4 regions of the Agrobacterium sp. SORGH_AS 787 genome follow, and region 4 is predicted to be linked to each of the others. Evidence: predicted binding sites of a transcription regulator. Region 4 holds the regulator's gene; each other region holds the start of a gene.
The links. Region 4 encodes PhoB, which activates phosphate uptake and scavenging genes when phosphate is short. Its sites were predicted from a motif close to TGTCATNNANCTGTCAT; they were not measured.
Positions count from the first base shown of each region.

Region 1: QE435_RS13060 (DUF2794 domain-containing protein) is a predicted target of PhoB. The motif match lies at 2,001-2,017, and genes of this name have one in related genera.
Region 2: QE435_RS11330 (DUF465 domain-containing protein) is a predicted target of PhoB. The motif match lies at 2,220-2,236, and genes of this name have one in related genera.
Region 3: QE435_RS18575 (PhoX family phosphatase) is a predicted target of PhoB. The motif match lies at 1,785-1,801, and genes of this name have one in related genera.

Region 1 is NZ_JAUTBG010000002.1:759,249-763,457, forward strand. Features, by position in the region: gene QE435_RS13050 (ABC transporter permease) at 1-464, shown strand, start outside; gene QE435_RS13055 (Bax inhibitor-1/YccA family protein) at 731-1,513, shown strand; gene QE435_RS13060 (DUF2794 domain-containing protein) at 1,586-1,978, opposite strand; gene QE435_RS13065 (thioredoxin family protein) at 2,272-3,054, opposite strand; gene acnA (aconitate hydratase AcnA) at 3,324-4,209, opposite strand, start outside.
Region 2 is NZ_JAUTBG010000002.1:373,969-378,177, reverse strand. Features, by position in the region: gene ykgO (type B 50S ribosomal protein L36) at 1-104, opposite strand, end outside; gene QE435_RS11345 (5-(carboxyamino)imidazole ribonucleotide synthase) at 227-1,318, opposite strand; gene purE (5-(carboxyamino)imidazole ribonucleotide mutase) at 1,315-1,815, opposite strand; gene QE435_RS11335 (DUF465 domain-containing protein) at 1,858-2,061, opposite strand; gene QE435_RS11330 (DUF465 domain-containing protein) at 2,297-2,473, shown strand; gene QE435_RS11325 (sulfite exporter TauE/SafE family protein) at 2,617-3,381, opposite strand; gene QE435_RS11320 (thiamine phosphate synthase) at 3,562-4,209, shown strand, end outside.
Region 3 is NZ_JAUTBG010000002.1:1,934,324-1,938,532, reverse strand. Features, by position in the region: gene QE435_RS18590 (sel1 repeat family protein) at 44-310, opposite strand; gene QE435_RS18585 (DUF2147 domain-containing protein) at 815-1,153, shown strand; gene QE435_RS18580 (Lrp/AsnC family transcriptional regulator) at 1,234-1,611, shown strand; gene QE435_RS18575 (PhoX family phosphatase) at 1,860-3,764, shown strand; gene QE435_RS18570 (alpha/beta hydrolase-fold protein) at 4,023-4,209, shown strand, end outside.
Region 4 is NZ_JAUTBG010000002.1:1,318,244-1,322,452, reverse strand. Features, by position in the region: gene QE435_RS15670 (aspartate aminotransferase family protein) at 1-401, opposite strand, end outside; gene QE435_RS15665 (GcrA family cell cycle regulator) at 854-1,390, shown strand; gene QE435_RS15660 (hypothetical protein) at 1,509-1,646, shown strand; gene QE435_RS15655 (hypothetical protein) at 1,698-1,820, shown strand; gene phoB (phosphate regulon transcriptional regulator PhoB) at 2,010-2,693, opposite strand; gene phoU (phosphate signaling complex protein PhoU) at 2,716-3,432, opposite strand; gene pstB (phosphate ABC transporter ATP-binding protein PstB) at 3,524-4,209, opposite strand, start outside.

The DNA.
Region 1 (4,209 bases), 560 kb from region 4:
ATGCCTATCCGACGATCACCACCGTGCGCGTCAAGGATGCGCTCGATATTGTCGACCGGCTGGTGGGCCAGCTCGCAACCGCGATCCGCGCGGCGGCAGCCGTTGCGCTCATTGCCTCCGTGCTTGTATTGGCCGGTGCGCTGGCGGCAGGCAACCGTGCCCGCACCCGCGATGCGGTGATCCTGAAGACGCTCGGTGGCACCCGCTCCATGCTGATCCGCGCCTTCTCTTACGAATACATGATCCTCGGCGTTGCGACCGCCACCTTCGCGCTTCTGGCTGGTGGGGTCTCCGCATGGTTCGTGATTGCCCGCATCATGAAGCTGCCCTCCAGCTTTCTGCCCGATGTGGCGATCGGCACGCTTGTCGTTTCGCTGGTGATGACTGTGGGCATCGGCCTGATCGGCACGTGGCGCATCCTCGGCCAGAAGGCTGCACCGGTGCTGCGCCAAGCTGGCGAATAATCCGCTGGCTGCATGTGAAAATCTAAAAAACGGAAAAGTTGTGCGCTATTTAACTTTTACGATTAATTCTTGGTAATGATGTCAGAAACGTTATCGCTTTTCGCGCATACGGTGTTTTTTCGCTATTTTTGGCTCTTGTAACGACTGCGCCATCGCCTCATATTCTCTGGTAGGCTTGCTGTAGCTCCGCAGCGGCGCCTGGGGTAGTATCCGCATAACGGTCTTATCCCGACACCGTAGCAACTTCGGAGCTAAAAGAGGAAACAATGGCTGACTTTAACAACTACCAGAACCGTATGGCCCAGGGCCGTGCTCAGTCTGGTGCGATGATCGACGAAGGTCTTCGCTCCTATATGCTCAAGGTTTACAACCTTATGGCGCTCGCGCTGGTGATCACCGGTATTGCTGCCTTCGGTTTTGCGAGCCTCGCCGTCACATCTGATCCTTCGGCTGCTGTCGCGACTCTGCCCAACGGTAAGATGCTGACGAACCTGGGTTACGCGATCTACGCATCGCCGCTTCGCTGGGCCGTGATGCTGGCTCCGCTGGCTCTGGTTTTCTTCCTGAGCTTCCGCGTACATAAGATGAGCGTGTCTGCCGCTCAGGCGACCTTCTGGGTCTATGCGGCTCTTGTCGGTCTCTCGATCTCTTCGATCTTCCTGAGATATACTGAAGCCAGCATCGTCCAGACGTTCTTCATCACGGCTGCTTCATTCGGCGCTCTTTCGCTCTATGGCTACACGACGAAGAAGGACCTGTCCGGAATGGGCTCGTTCCTGATCATGGGCCTGTTCGGCCTCATCATCGCGTCGATCGTCAACATCTTCCTTAAGTCCGACGCTCTTGGCTTTGCGGTCTCTGCGATCGGTGTCCTGATCTTTGCAGGCCTGACCGCCTATGACACGCAGAAGATCAAGGAAATGTACTTCGAAGGTGATGACGTTCTCGTGGCCGGTCGCAAGGCGATCATGGGTGCGCTGACGCTCTACCTCGACTTCCTGAACCTGTTCATGTTCCTGCTTCAGTTCCTGGGCAACCGGAACAACTAAGGATCGCGATAGCGCTCAAACAGAAAGGCGGCCAGTGGCCGCCTTTTTTCATGTCCGCTTACTCGACCCATATCAATCGATCAGCTTGAGCGCCTTATCGAAGACCTTAAGCACCTGAGGCAACTCATGCCCGCGCTTGAGAATGCGGCCATCGGTATTGATAACGCAGTAAGCGCCCTGCTTGGCGGCAAGCTTGGGGTTCTTCTCGATCCTGAAGAGCGGCATTTCGCCGGAGCGCTTGAAGACGGAGAAGACCGCCTTTTCCTTCATGTGGTCGATGGCATAATCGCGCCATTCCCCCTCGCCCACCATTCGACCGTAGACGCGCAGGATGGCGTCCAGTTCTCGGCGGTGGAAGGTCACGGGCAAGGGGTCCTTGGCTCGCTTGTATTCCCGAAGATCAACAACGGTGGAGCCTTCCCGAGTCTGGGAAGTCGCGTATTGCAAATCCGGCTGATCGGCCATCAGGCACCTCGCTCGACTGCTTATGACATCTCTACGACAGTCTGTCTCTGCCTTGGTGAAATTGCAAGCCCGCAAAGTGAGCGCGTAAAGGGCAGCTTTTCCAGTAACCAATGAGGCGGACGGAACAGGCGCAAATGCCCAATTTCGAACAAATCATGGCCCGAATTCAATGGAATAGTGCGATTGTCAATTGATGCCTAGGCACCAAGATGACCCGGTCCGGTGCATTGACCCTTTACCCCCAGCCCCCAATGCCCGGGCCGGATCTCCCCTAGCGGGATCCCCAATTTCTTTTATCCCTCAGACTGCATCAATACATTCGCGCCGACGATGGCCGATGGATTGCCCGCTGCATCCATCTGTTGCAGCAGCACGGCGCAGCCGCCCGATTTCGCTTTGCTCATGACGCTCGCCGGCAGCTTCACGGTCATGGCCTTGCCGTCCCACATGCCAACCGTCTGCACATCATAGACGCTATGCCAGTAGGAAATGGTCTTGCCCTGGTTCTCGCCCTTCTGCACGTCGACGACCTGCTCGCGGTTGAAATAGGCAACGACGACCTCGGCCTTGCCCTGACCGGCACCGATATCGATCTCGATCTCATCGCCGACGCGCTCGGTGCTGATCGGCACGTTCAAGCCCTCACCTGCCTTGTTGAAATCGTCCAGGCGGCGGTAGATCGTCTGGATATCCGCACCCTTCACATGGTCGCGGCCATTCACCACGGCCTGCGGCGTGTAGACATTGTTGCGTCCCAGCGCACGGGCATAGCCATATTGCCGCTCGGTATTCTCCTTCGACGCCAGCGAATCCGTCCAGCCGAGATAATTCCAGTAGTCCACATGGTAGGACAGACCGATCACATCGCCATTTTGAATGAGCTTGCGCAGATTGGCATCCGCCGGAGGGCAGGAGGCGCAGCCCTGAGAGGTGAAGAGCTCGACCACACCTTTCAGCCCGTCCTGAGCATAGGCAGCACCTGCAGAAAACCCACCGAACAGGCACAGAGAAACGCCGACGCTGCGAAGCCTGTTTCTAAAAATGCCGCTTCGCTGCGGGTCAATTGTATTCGGCATAGTGTGAACCCTTGTCTGAAGGCCGGTCCGAACCATTGATGCAATCAATTTGGGTGTGGTGGCAAGGCGGAAAATAGCCTCGAACTCCGTTCAAGAGGAAGTCACGATGGGGTGAGCTTCGCAGCCTTCGTGTGAGGGGAACAAGAGAGTGATGGAGACCGGTGCTCCGTCCCGTCCTCCGACCCATCAGGCTCCCGGAAGATGCCACCCCGAAAGCCACAAAAAAACGCCGGGATCGCTCCCGGCGTTTCGAACTCTTTACAGATGGATCAGGCTGCCAGATCGCGAAGAACGGTCTGCAGAATGCCGCCATTGTCCATGTAGGTCACTTCGTCCAGCGTATCGATGCGGCAAAGCAGCGGGATTTCCTTCACTGTGCCGTCCGAGTAGGTGATCTTGGCGATCTTGGTCTCACGCGGCTTGATCTCGCCTTCCAGGCCTTCGATGGTGACGGTTTCGTCGCCCTTCAGACCCAGGCTTGCCCAGGTCGTGCCTTCCTGGAAGGTGAAGGGAACGACGCCCATGCCGACCAGGTTGGAGCGGTGAATACGCTCGAAGGACTGCGCGATGACGGCCTTGACGCCGAGCAGGTTGGTGCCCTTTGCAGCCCAGTCACGCGAGGAACCGTTGCCGTATTCGACGCCAGCGAAGATGACGAGCGGAACGCCCTCGTCCTTGTACTTCATCGCTGCGTCGTAAATCGACATCTCTTCCTTGGACGGATAGTGGATGGTGTAGCCACCTTCCTTACCGTTCGGCCCGAGCATGTGGTTACGAATACGGATGTTGGCGAACGTGCCGCGCATCATCACTTCGTGGTTGCCACGGCGCGTGCCGTATTGGTTGAAGTCGGCAACCGCCACACCGTTTTCGGTGAGGTAGGCACCGGCAGGAGATGCGGCCTTGATCGAACCGGCCGGAGAAATGTGGTCGGTGGTGATCTTGTCGCCGAAGAGACCGAGAACGCGAGCGCCCTTGATATCCTTGAGGCCCGTGCCCTTCTTGCCCATGCCGACGAAGTAAGGCGGGTTCTGGACGTAGGTCGAGTTGTCGTCCCAGGCATAGGTCTGGCCATCGGGAATCTGTACCGACTGCCAGTTTTCGTCGCCCTTGAACACGTCCGCATACTTGGTTTCGAACAGTTCGCGCGTGACG
Region 2 (4,209 bases), 940 kb from region 4:
CGTGGGTTCTGCTTGTTGATGATGTAGACGCGGCCCTTGCGGCGAACCAGACGGTTGTCGCGGTGACGAGCCTTAAGCGCTTTGAGCGAGTTCTTGATCTTCATTTTTCTGGTCCGCAGTTTGGCGGGCTTTCGCACGCATAATCTAAACAATCAAAAGCGCGCAACGGGGCGCGCCTTTTTCGGTTGGCAGGCAGATACCCTTTCGGCACCCACCTGTCAACACGCTACGCAAGCTTTTGCGGGGAAAAGCCCGGCTTTCCAGCGTTGGTGAGTTGCGTCACATGGCCCATCTTTCGGCCCGGACGGGCCTCTGTCTTGCCGTAAAGATGCACGAGGCAGTCTTTTTGTCGGAGCCAGTCCGGCACGCTGTCGATGTCGTCACCAATCAGATTGGTCATCACGCAATCGGAGTGACGCGCCGTGCTGCCGGGCGCCAGGCCCGCGACTGCGCGGATATGCTGCTCGAACTGCGAGACGACACAGGCCGCTTCCGTCCAGTGGCCGGTATTGTGGACGCGGGGCGCCATTTCATTGGCCACCAGCGAGCCGTCCGGCAGCACGAAGAACTCGATGCCGACGACGCCGACATAGTTCAGCGCGGCCAGCAGCTTCTCAGCCGATTCCACCGCGACGGCTCTCGCAGCGTCAGAGAGAGCGGCGGGAATGGTCGAGGTGTGGAGAATGCCGTTCAGGTGAACATTTTCGGCCGGATCGTAGCAGGTAACGGTGCCATCCTGAAAACGTGCGGCGATGATGGAAATCTCCCGCTCGAAGGGCACGAAGCTTTCCAGAATCAGGGGCACCTTGCCAAGCGCATCGAAAGCGCCCGTCAGATCCTCGCCACCCTTGAAGACGCGCTGCCCCTTGCCATCATAGCCCATGCGGCGGGTCTTGAGCACACCCTTGCCGCCGAATGCGGCGAGTGCTTCTTCCAGGCCCGCCTGATCGTCCACGGCGCGGAAATCGGCGGTCGGGATGCCGCAGCCATTGAGGAAACGCTTTTCCGTCAAGCGGTCCTGCGAGGCGCTCAGCGCCTCAGCCGGGGGATAGACCGGCACGGAAGCGGCCAGCGTTTCGGCGGCGACGACGGGCACGTTTTCGAATTCATAGGTCACGACATCGCAGAGGCTTGCGAGTTCGGCCAGAGCCGTCTCGTCATCGTAAGCCGCGACGATCTGGCGGTTGCAGACCTGGGCTGCGGGACAATCGGCCTGCGGTTCCAGCACCACGGTGCGGAAGTTGAGGCGGGCGGCTGCCATGGCCAGCATGCGGCCAAGCTGGCCGCCGCCGATGATACCGATAGTGGAGGATTTCATTGCGGCGCGTCCATGGGGTATTCGGCAACGATGGCCGTCTGGCGGGCGCGGTAATTATCCAGCCGGTCGGCCAGATCCTCATCGGAAAGCGCCAGCACGGCTGCGGCAAGAAGGGCGGCATTGATGGCGCCTGCCTTGCCGATGGCAAGCGTGCCGACCGGAATGCCCGCCGGCATCTGAACGATGGAATAGAGGCTGTCCTGGCCGGACATGGTTTTCGACTGAACCGGAACGCCGAAGACGGGGAGAGGGGTGAGCGCTGCCGTCATGCCCGGAAGATGGGCCGCACCGCCTGCACCGGCAATGATGACCTTGAAGCCTTCGTCCTTCGCATTTGTGGCGAAATCGAACATGCGCTCCGGCGTGCGGTGGGCGGAAACGATGCGCGCCTCATATTCGATATCGAGCGCATCCAGCGTATCGGCGGCGTTTTTCATGGTTTCCCAGTCCGACTGGCTTCCCATGATGATGGCGACGGGCGGAGTTTCGGTGGTCAAGCGGCCTCTCCTTGTCCAGAGGTTGTCACGGTCCAGAGGTTGTCAGGCAATGATATCCGGGATGATCTGATCTTCGATCTGGGTCATCTTGTCCTTGATGGCCAGCTTCTTCTTCTTCATCCGTTGAATTCTGAGCGCTTCGCAATTGGTCTGGATCATCGCGTTGATGGCCGCGTCGTAATCCTCGTGCTCCTGCCTCAGCCTTGCCAGCGTAAGCCGGACGTCCGCCTGTTCCTGGTCGGCCATCTCGTCATCCCCATTCTAATGAACCGGACCGCCATCCGGCATGTTTGTTATCGGTCTTGGTGCCTGTACCATCAAATGGCGGTAACGGGAAGTTTTCCTTAAGGCCATTTTTGCCGCACTATTGCCTCTATTTCGCCTTCGACAAACCTCGCTTTCCATGTCACATTGGTGTCGTAAACCTGAAACTCCAGCGATGGAGAGCTGGAGGTAGGTTCAACAAGGAAGGACGTGCCGCATGACCATTCAGGCTCATATTGCATCGCTCGAAAAGAAACACGGTGCTCTGGAGGAAGAGCTCGAGAGTATTCTTGCTTCCCCATCTTCCGATGACCGGGAGATTGCCAATATCAAACGCAGGAAGCTGCGCCTTAAGGACGAGTTGCAGAGACTGAAAGCGACCACGAAACATTGATTTTCAACGACTATTGAGACCGCAGGGCGAGACATCGCCTGAGAAGCGGTAAAAGTTCAGGGCCCTGGTTGCAAAGCGCGATCAGGGCCTTTTCATTGGGTCTGTGGAAGGGTGCGAAAAGGGTGCTTGTCAGCGGTTTGCCGTTACACCGGCAGGCCATCCCAGAGCAGTTTCAGCGCCGCAAGAAAGGCCATGCCGTACATCAGAGGATAGAAGACGGCGGGCTTCATGTACTTCACCACCTTGGCACCGGCAAATGTGGCAATCATCGCCACCGGCAGCAGTGTGGCGGAGGTTGTAAGGTTGGTGGAATCGAGCGCGCCCAACGCAAAATAGGGAATGAGCTTGATCGCATTCATAATGGCGAAGAAGCGCACGCTCATGCCCGTATAGGTCTTCGGGTCGAGTTTCAGCGGCAGCACATAGATCTGGAAGGGCGGGCCGCCCGCATGTGCCACAAAGCTTGCATAGCCCGAAAGTGACGACCAGAGGGTTGCGGCGGCCGGTCTTTGCGGTTTTGGCGCAATCTCCTGTCCACGGCGCGTGCGGAAGCTCTCATAGAAGTAGCGCAGCACGAAAATGATGGTGACGGTTGCGACGACAAGGCGCATGGCGTCAGGAGAAATCAGCGTCGATGTGGCCCAGCCGAGCGCGATGCCGGCAATGGCGCCCGGCAGCATCAAAAGCAGCGTTTCCCGGTGGTTGTGATGGCGCCATGCCCACAGCGCCACGAGATCCATGACGATCAGGATGGGGAGGAAGATGGCTGCGGCCTGCACCGGCGGCACGGCGAGCGCCATCAGCGGCACACCCATCAGGGCCAAGGCGCCCCCAAGCCCGCCTTTGGACAGGCCGACCAGAATGACTGCGGGAATGGCAACGAGAAAGAAATGGAGATCGAGCGACATGATCAGGACTTGATATGAGCGTGTGAGACGGCCGTTGGAACAGGCCGCGAAGGAAAAGGACGACAAAGAGTCCAGCTATGGACTGTTGATCCTTCGTGCAGTCCGGTTTATCGGAAACAGTATATGAAAACGAGTGCAGATTGGCGATGAAGCGTTCTTTCTGCGGGAAATGGAAAAATCATGGGTTCTCCTGAAGATCGCTGCCGTCTGGTTCTGATCGTGCCGCAAGCTGAAGATGCTAGCCTGCAAGCCAAGACGCTGGAGGATGCGCTAAGGGGCGGTGATGTCGCCTCCGTCATCATTCCCCAATATGCGCTCGATGATGACAGCTTCCAGAAACGTGCGGAGGTGCTGGTGCCGATCGTGCAGGCGGCAGGTGCCGCAGCACTCGTTGCTGGCGACAGCCGTGTTGCAGGCCGGGTCAAGGCTGACGGTCTGCACGTTGTCGGCGGCTTGGAGCCCTTGGCGGAAGCGGTGGAGAAATTCACGCCAAAGCTGATCGTCGGCGGCGGCAATGCCGATGACCGGCACAAGGCGCTGGAGCAGGGTGAAGCCAGCCCAGACTATATCTTCTTCGGCAAGCTGGAAGGCGATATCAAACCGGAGCCGCACCCGAAGAACGTCGCACTCGGCGAGTGGTGGGCCTCGATGATCGAAATTCCGGCCATTGTCATGGGTGGCTCGGATGTCGCCTCGGTGGTTCCCGTTGCCGAAAGCGGCGTGGAATTCGTCGCACTGCGTCAGGCCGTCTTTGCCCATGCGGGCGGCGCGGCTCAGGCCGTTGCCGAAGCCAATGCATTGCTTGACGAAAAAGCGCCACGGTTTGAC
Region 3 (4,209 bases), 620 kb from region 4:
GGCGATCTTTTGATCGCTCCGTCTTTTTGAATCGTCTTGGAATTTAGTGCGTGGTCATCCAATCGCGGGCAGCGCGAAGGGCTGCTGCGAGGTCTGCCTTGGTCATGTTCCGGGCAAGATCGGCGCGCAGCGATGCTGCTCTTTCCGAACCCTTAATGGCTGCAATGTTCAGCCACTTGTGGGCAGCAATGAGGTCCACCGGGCATCCACGGCCTGTCGCGTAGATCAGGCCGAGATTGCAGAAGACATCCGCGCGGCTTTGTCCACCGGCAACTGCCAACTCGATATCGCGCATTTCAAATCTTGCCATTTTTCTAGTCCCTGTTTGCCCGTATTCTTCCTGTTTTGGTGCTTCTCTGCGGAAGCTTTCAGCTTTGGAGCAGTGCCGTCTTCTGCGGCTTTTTCGTCTCCGGCTGTCGTCAGGTTTTCCCTGCTCTTTGTTGACCTCACTATGCCAAACGGCTTTCAACGGGCGCTTAAAATCCATGATTAACGGGTGCCAAACAAAGTCCAAACGATTGGTAAAATTGGATTTTTGTTAAATATGGGAAAGCCTGCAAATTAAGGATTTTCCGCGCAATTTTACGAAAAGTTTACGGATGGATTTAAACGCTCTGCTAACCACGGCAGAAGCTTGCAGTTTTCGAATGCCGCAATCATCGGCTTCGGGGAGCCTGAAAAAATTCGTGGCGAGGCCCCGCCCCATGTTTCCTTTTACGTGAACGTAAACTATAAAGGTTGGCATTCGCATGGGAGTTGCGAAGGCCGATGGTGGCAAGGCACTGTCGTGCCTGGTTTGGATTGGGAGGTCCATATGAAGAAATTGACGATTCTCGCAGGTCTTGCATTTCTGATCAGCAGCAGTGCGTTTGCTGCCGAAGCCATCGAAGGCAACTGGAAGACGGCCAGTGGCGAGACCGCAGCGATTGCCAAATGCGGCTCTGCCTTCTGCGTGACGCTGAAGACCGGGAAACATGCGGGTAGGCAGATCGGCAAGCTATCGGGCAGCGGCAACAGCTACTCGGGAGAAATTACCGACCCCGCCGCTGACAAAACCTATAGCGGCTCCGGCACCGTGTCCGGCGATTCCCTTAGTATGAAGGGTTGCGTGTTGAAGGTGCTGTGCAAGTCACAGACCTGGACCAGACTTTAAAAACATGTGGGGCGGCCAGGCGCGGCCCCTTCTTCACCCAATAAGGTGAGCGGTTTCCCTTTCCCCATTAGGGATGAGGCATGGGAACCAGCCGAAGAGCAAATCCAATCAATAAGCGGCGAAAGCCGTGGATTCTTGCTGCGTTGCAGCGGGATGCGCGCCTGACCAATGTCGAGTTGACCGAAGAGGTTGGATTGTCACCATCTCCCCGTCTGCGGCGGGTTCCTGCCCTGGGGAAGCCGTGCGCCATTCGGGGTTATCATGCGAGCCTCGACCGGACTGTCCTCAGTCTTGGCTTAATGGTGTTCGTCAGCGTCAAAATAGAGCGCCACCAGGACGCCTCTGCGGTCGCCTTCAGAGAGACGGTCGCAATGCTGCCGTATGTCATTTCGTGCCATCTGGTCTCCGGGGAGGCTGACTTATTTTTGCAAGTTGTCGTGCCGGACCTCGCGGCTTAGAAAGGTTGCTTGTAGGCCGCGTGCAGAAACTTCCAAGTGTCAGTGACATTCGCAGCAATTTCGCCATCCAGACAGGCAAATCTGAAGGGCCTCTCCCGCTCAGTCACCTGCCAGGGACATAAGCGTGAATTGTGCGACCGCCGCAACCTTAAGACGTTTCAGCCGGGTCATTCCGTCATATCGATGTAATAAACCCGCTTTAGTTGCCTTCTCTAGAATTGTTCAAAACGACGAGAATGGAGAGCGCCATGACCAACATCGACACAAGCAAGCTAAGCTGGGACGAGTGGGACGAGCTGCAAAATCCGCCCCCAGCGGTGACCGATTTCGACCGCGTCGTCGAATCCGCTATCTCACGCCGCGGTTTCCTTGGCGGCGTGCTCGCCTTTGGTTCTGCCGCCGCGGCTCTCGGTACGCTGGGCAACCTCTCCACCTCCGCTCAGGCGCAGGAAGCAACCTCCCGCTTCCCGTTCAAGCCGGTGCCTGCGGCGACTGATCACACCGTTCATGTGCCAGAAGGGTACAGCTGGGAACCGCTCGCCAAATGGGGGCAGCCACTCTTTTCGAACGTGCCGGATATCGATCCCGAGAAGGGCGTCAGCCTGGAGAACTCCGATAAGGTGTTCGGCGAGAATACCGACGGCATGGAGCTCTTCGTGGTCGGTAGCCATCAGTTGATTGCCGTGAACCACGAATATGTGAACAACGAGACCAACCTCCCCCACCGCGAAAAAGGCATGCCCGCCAATCTGGATGAGGTGAAGATCCTTCAGCACATGCAGGGCGTGACGGTCATGGAAGTGGCGGAAGGCAAGGATGGCTGGGAGATTGTCGTCGACAGCCCGTTCAACCGCCGCATTCACCACAACACGCCGATGAAGCTTTCGGGACCGGCTGCCGGCTCTGATCTGGTCAAGACCGCAGCCGACCCGAAGGGTGTCGACTGTCTTGGCACCTTCAACAATTGCGGCGCCGGTCGCACGCCTTGGGGCACCTATCTGACCTGCGAAGAAAACTTCAACGGCTACTTCGGCTCCACCGATGCCAACTTCAAAATGCCGGATGACTACAAACGCTACGGCATCGCTGCCGAGACACGCTACGGTTACGAGAAGTTCGACGAGCGCTTCGATGTGTCGAAGAATCCGAACGAGCCGCGTCGTGCTGGCTATGTCGTGGAGATCGATCCGTCCAACGCTTCTTCCACGCCGATCAAGCGCACCGCACTTGGCCGCATCAAGCATGAAAATGCTGCCGTGGTCGTAGCGCGCGATGGCCGTGTCGTGGTTTACATGGGCGACGATGAGCGCGGCGAGTTCCTCTACAAGTTTGTCTCCAATGGCATCTACGTGCCAGGCGGTGACACCTCGAAACTTTTGGACGAAGGCACGCTTTACGTGGCGAAGTTTACCGATGACGGCAATGGCGAGTGGGTGGCTCTGACGCCGGAATCGACCGGCATGAAGCCGGATGAAATCTCTGTCTTTACGCGCCAGGCGGCCTCGAAGGTCGGCGCCACGACCATGGATCGCCCGGAATGGGTCGCAATCAATCCCGTCGCCATCGAAGCCTATTGCGCGCTGACCAACAACAGCCGCCGCGGCGAAGTAAAGGACGGCAAGATGCGCACCAATGCCGGTGGCGATGTGATGGCCGTCAACGCCGCCAACCCGCGCGAGAAGAATGAATATGGCCAGATCGTTCGCTGGTACCCTGCCAACGACGATCACGCCGATGGCAAGTTCAAGTGGGATCTCTTCTGCATGGCCGGCAATCCGGATGTGCACAAGGACGCCTATGCCGGCTCCTCCAACATCAACTCCGGCAACATGTTCAACTCGCCGGACGGCATGATGTTCGACTCCACCGGCCTTCTGTGGATCCAGACCGATGGCGAAGACAGCAATGAAGGCCAGTTTGCCGGTCAGGGCAACAACCAGATGCTGGCGGGCGACCCGGTTACCGGCCGCATCGAGCGTTTCCTGACGGCGCCAAAGGGTTCGGAAGTCACCGGCCAGACATGGTCGGCCGACAAGCGCACCCACTTCGTCGGTATCCAGCATCCGGATGCACCTTTCCCGGATGGCGAAGGCAAGCTGCCGCGTTCAACCGTTATCGCGATCAAGCGAAACGACAATGCGATGATTGGCTAAGGCTTACGAAGACGACATAAAACGGGGCGCCGTCCATTGCGGCGCCTCTTTGAATTTATTTAGACAACTCAATGTTCATTGCCAATGCGTTTTCTCTTGCGTTCTCGGAGGACGCCGGGCCTCCAAGGAGCGTCTTTTAAGACGGTCGACGCCATGTTGCCGCAGCGCTCACGTAAATCAGAATCTTCTAACACATTGAACTCTTGAGGTTCATCTGCCAGTCTCCATCCGGGGGTATTTGAACTGGAGGAGCCTGAGTTGCGTTTATTTCTGCCCTATATTCTTGTTGCCACTTGCATCATGAGCGGACCTGCCATGGCAATCGATCCACCTGCGGCACCACCTGCCAGCCGTCCATTGAATGAATTCGTCACCGCAGTCGAACAGGATGGGTCCATCACCTTCCGCCTGTTTGCGCCGTCGGCGAAAACAGTGTCTGTCGTGC
Region 4 (4,209 bases):
GCTCCTTCGAAGGTGATGATGCGGAATTTTTCCGGATGGCCGTGGGTGTACTGATAACGGCGTGCCGTCTTGATGGCGCATTCCAGCGCTTCCGCACCGGAGTTGGTGAAGAACACCTTGTCGGCGAATGTCGCATCCGTCAGACGCTTTGCCAGCACTTCCTGACCTGCAACCTCATAGAGGTTGGACAGGTGCCAGACCTTTTCCACCTGCGCCTTTAAGGACTCAACCATATGGGGATGGCTGTGGCCGACGGAGGTCACGGCAACGCCCGCACCGAAATCGAGATATCGCTCGCCGCTTTCCGTGATCAGCCAAACGCCCTCGCCTCGTTCGAAGCGCAGGGGGGCTCTGGAAAACGTATCGAACAACGGCCCGGATTTGGGGGCAGCTTCGGCCATGGCGACATCACTCCTTACGTCAAGTCGGGACAGACGACTGTCAATAGGGCTATCGGGTTATCCCTGCCCTGAAAATCAAAAATGCCGCCTCGCGGCGGCTTGCATGCTGTCTTCATTGCCAGCGCACTATTGTCACTTCCCCGCCTAATGTCAACAAATCTCGGCACTTTCGGCTCGTCTCAAGCTCTGGTAGGCGCGTTGCGCGCAGCCACCAACTGTTGCCTTTCTGACTCACAGGGGAAGCAAGTTGGGGAAAACCGGAAAATCGATTCCAGATGATTCCCGCGACTCTTGTCACGGAGTCAACCGACGATTAGGTTAACCGTCAATTACTAGACTGCAATGCGGCGGAACTAGTCACCTACAATCTGGCGAATGGCCTGCGCGTGGTTCACTCCACGGCATCGTGGGTGGATTCTGCCCGAGAACAACGCGACGAGCGGAGAAGCGGCATGAACTGGACGGACGAACGCGTAGAAAAGCTCAAGAGATTATGGTCCGAAGGGCTTAGCGCAAGCCAGATCGCAGCACAACTAGGCGGTGTGAGCCGCAATGCCGTCATCGGCAAGGTTCACCGCCTCAACCTGCCGGGTCGCGCCAAGGCCGGTGGCACGGTCGCCACATCGCGCCCAGCAGCCAAGCGTCCGGCGGCAGCGCCGCGTCCGGCGAGCTATGCGGCTCCAGCCCGCGCTGCGACGAACCGTCCGGCACCTGCCCGTAACACGGGTGCGCTGGCTTTCAAGGAAGATATGGACATCGACACGGTCGAGCCCATGGAATATGCCCGCTCTTCCAACAACGTTGTTATTCCGATTTCGCGTCGCCTGACGCTGACGGAATTGACCGAGCGCACCTGCAAGTGGCCTGTCGGCGACCCGCTTAAGGACGACTTCCATTTCTGCGGCTGCGAAGCGTCCGAAGCTTCGCCCTACTGCAAGTTCCACGCGAAAATGGCTTATCAGCCGGTGAGCGAACGCCGTAAGGCGTAAGGTCTCTCATAGCGATTACAGAAAGCGGGCTTCGGTCCGCTTTTTTTGTTGGCCCGTCTCCCCCATCCTCAAATAATCAAAACTTGCCCGCAGCAGCGATTGTGCCCAGACTATCGTCATGGATGCGATCGATATGCTGGACGACTATATCTCGACACTGTGGGCAAAAGCCGTCGACACGCCATTCCCGCCGATCCCGCGTCGCCGGTGCGGAGACGCAACCGTCTATGTCGAATGCCGACGCGGACGCTACTGACTGATTTGCGAGGAGCGCGGGGAAGAGTATTGGCGTCGTGAAGCCACGGACATGGACGATGCCGCGTTCCAGTTGATATCCATCGTTGCAGGCGAGTTGGTGCGCGACCGCGAGCTGGAGTTTCGGGAAAGCACAGCCCGCTGTTTCTCTGGATCGAATGACTACTCGCGCTGAGCGCCATCAAAGACAGCTACGGCACCCGAACCATGGCCAACTATCTGGACGTGCTGAGACACAGCCCGCTGTCGCAGGACGAGATAGACGCCGCGCGATATCCCATCCCGTCATCATTCATGTGACGCCAGCAAGTCCGGCGCCACAGGATCGGTGCACTTCACCATCGGGTTAAGCGCCCCGAGACGATCAAGCTTCCATGGAATAGCCCGCGCCGCGAACGGTGCGGATGACATCCTGCATGCTGGAGAAATTCAGCGCCTTACGCAGGCGGCCGACATGAACGTCCACCGTGCGTTCATCCACATAGATATCGTGTCCCCAGACGCCATCGAGAAGCTGGGAACGGGAGAACACACGGCCGGGCGAGGTCATGAGGAACTCCAGCAGGCGGAATTCGGTTGGTCCAAGACGGACTTCGCGGCTCTTGCGGTGAACGCGGTGCGTCTCGCGGTCGAGTTCGATATCGCCGCATTTCAGCACGGAGGACAGAACCTCTGGCTTGGCGCGGCGCAGCATCGCCTTGACGCGTGCCATCAACTCCGGTGTCGAGAAGGGCTTGACGACATAGTCGTCCGCGCCCGTTGCCAAGCCCCGAACCCGTTCGCTTTCCTCGCCACGAGCCGTCAGCATGATGATCGGCAAACGCTCTGTCTCCGGACGCATGCGCAGGCGGCGGCAAAGCTCGATGCCGGAGACGCCAGGCAACATCCAGTCGAGGATCAGAAGATCCGGCGTGCGCTCCTGAAGGCGGATTTCGGCCTCGTCGCCACGCGGAATGGTGTCGACATCATAGCCTTCGGATTCGAGATTGTAACGGAGGAGGACGCTCAGCGCCTCCTCATCTTCGACAACGGCGATTTTCGGCACCATGGCTCCAGATCCTATCTGTCGCTTACTCGGTCACAGCGCCGAGCGTGTTGGAACTATCGTCCTTCGGACGCTCACCCGCCGGCTGGCTGCCGGTGGTCATGTAGTAGATGGTCTCGGCAATGTTGGTGGCGTGGTCGCCGACGCGCTCGATGTTCTTGGCGCAGAACAGAAGATGCGTGCAGGTGGTGATGTTGCGTGGATCTTCCATCATGTAGGTCAGAAGCTCGCGGAACAGCGAGGTGTACATGGCGTCGATTTCCTCGTCGCGCTCGCGGATGGCCTGGGCCTTTTCCGCCGAGCGCGTGGAGTAGACGTCCAGCACTTCCTTCAACTGCACCAGCGCCAGTTCCGACAGATGCTCAAGGCCGCGCGCCAGCTTGCGCGGAACGCCTGTGCCAGCAACCGCAATCACACGCTTGGCGGTGTTTTTGCCGAGATCGCCGACACGCTCGAGGTCCGCGGCAATGCGCAACGACCCGATGATTTCACGAAGGTCTGCTGCCATCGGCTGGCGCTTGGCGATGGTGACGATCGCCTTGTCGCCGATTTCACGCTCGGCGTGATCGAGGATCGTATCGTCCGAGATGACTTTCTGCGCCAGCGCCGCATCGGAATTGACGAGCGCGCGCACGGCATCGGCGCACATCTGCTCGGCCAACCCGCCCATTTCGGCGATCCGGCGGCTGAGGAACTTCAGCTCCTCGTCATAGGCTGACATGATGTGGGAATGTGTCGGCATGTTCGTGGTCTCCAGTTTCGAGACGCCCTGTCGCAAGCCTTCTCAACGGCTCGAGCGACGGGCGCAGTGTGATGCGCAAGCGACAGCAGGATCAGCCGAACCGGCCCATAATGTAGTCCTGGGTGCGCTGATCATCCGGGTTGGTGAACATCTTGTCCGTATCGTTCTCCTCAACAAGGTGGCCGAGGTGGAACATGGCGGTGCGCTGTGAAACGCGAGCGGCCTGCTGCATCGAGTGGGTCACGATGACGATGGTGTAGTTGGCGCGAAGCTCGTGGATCAGTTCTTCCACCTTGGCGGTCGCGATCGGGTCGAGCGCAGAGCATGGCTCATCCATAAGGATGACTTCCGGCGAGACGGCGACGGCGCGCGCGATGCACAGGCGCTGCTGCTGGCCACCGGAAAGGCCGGTGCCGGATTCGTGCAGACGATCCTTGGCCTCGTTCCAGAGACCCGCCTTTTGCAGGCTGGACTCGACGATCTGGTCCATATCCGCCTTGTTGCGGGCAAGACCGTGAATGCGCGGGCCATAGGCGATGTTTTCATAGATCGACTTCGGAAACGGGTTCGGCTTCTGGAACACCATGCCCACACGGGCGCGAAGCTCGACCACATCGATTGCAGGATCGTAGATGTCTTCACCGTCAAGCGTGATCTGACCGGTCACGCGGCAGCCGTCGATCGTGTCGTTCATGCGGTTCAGCGTGCGCAGGAAGGTGGACTTGCCGCAGCCCGACGGGCCGATAAGAGCCGTCACCGTGTTCTCGCGAACGTTGA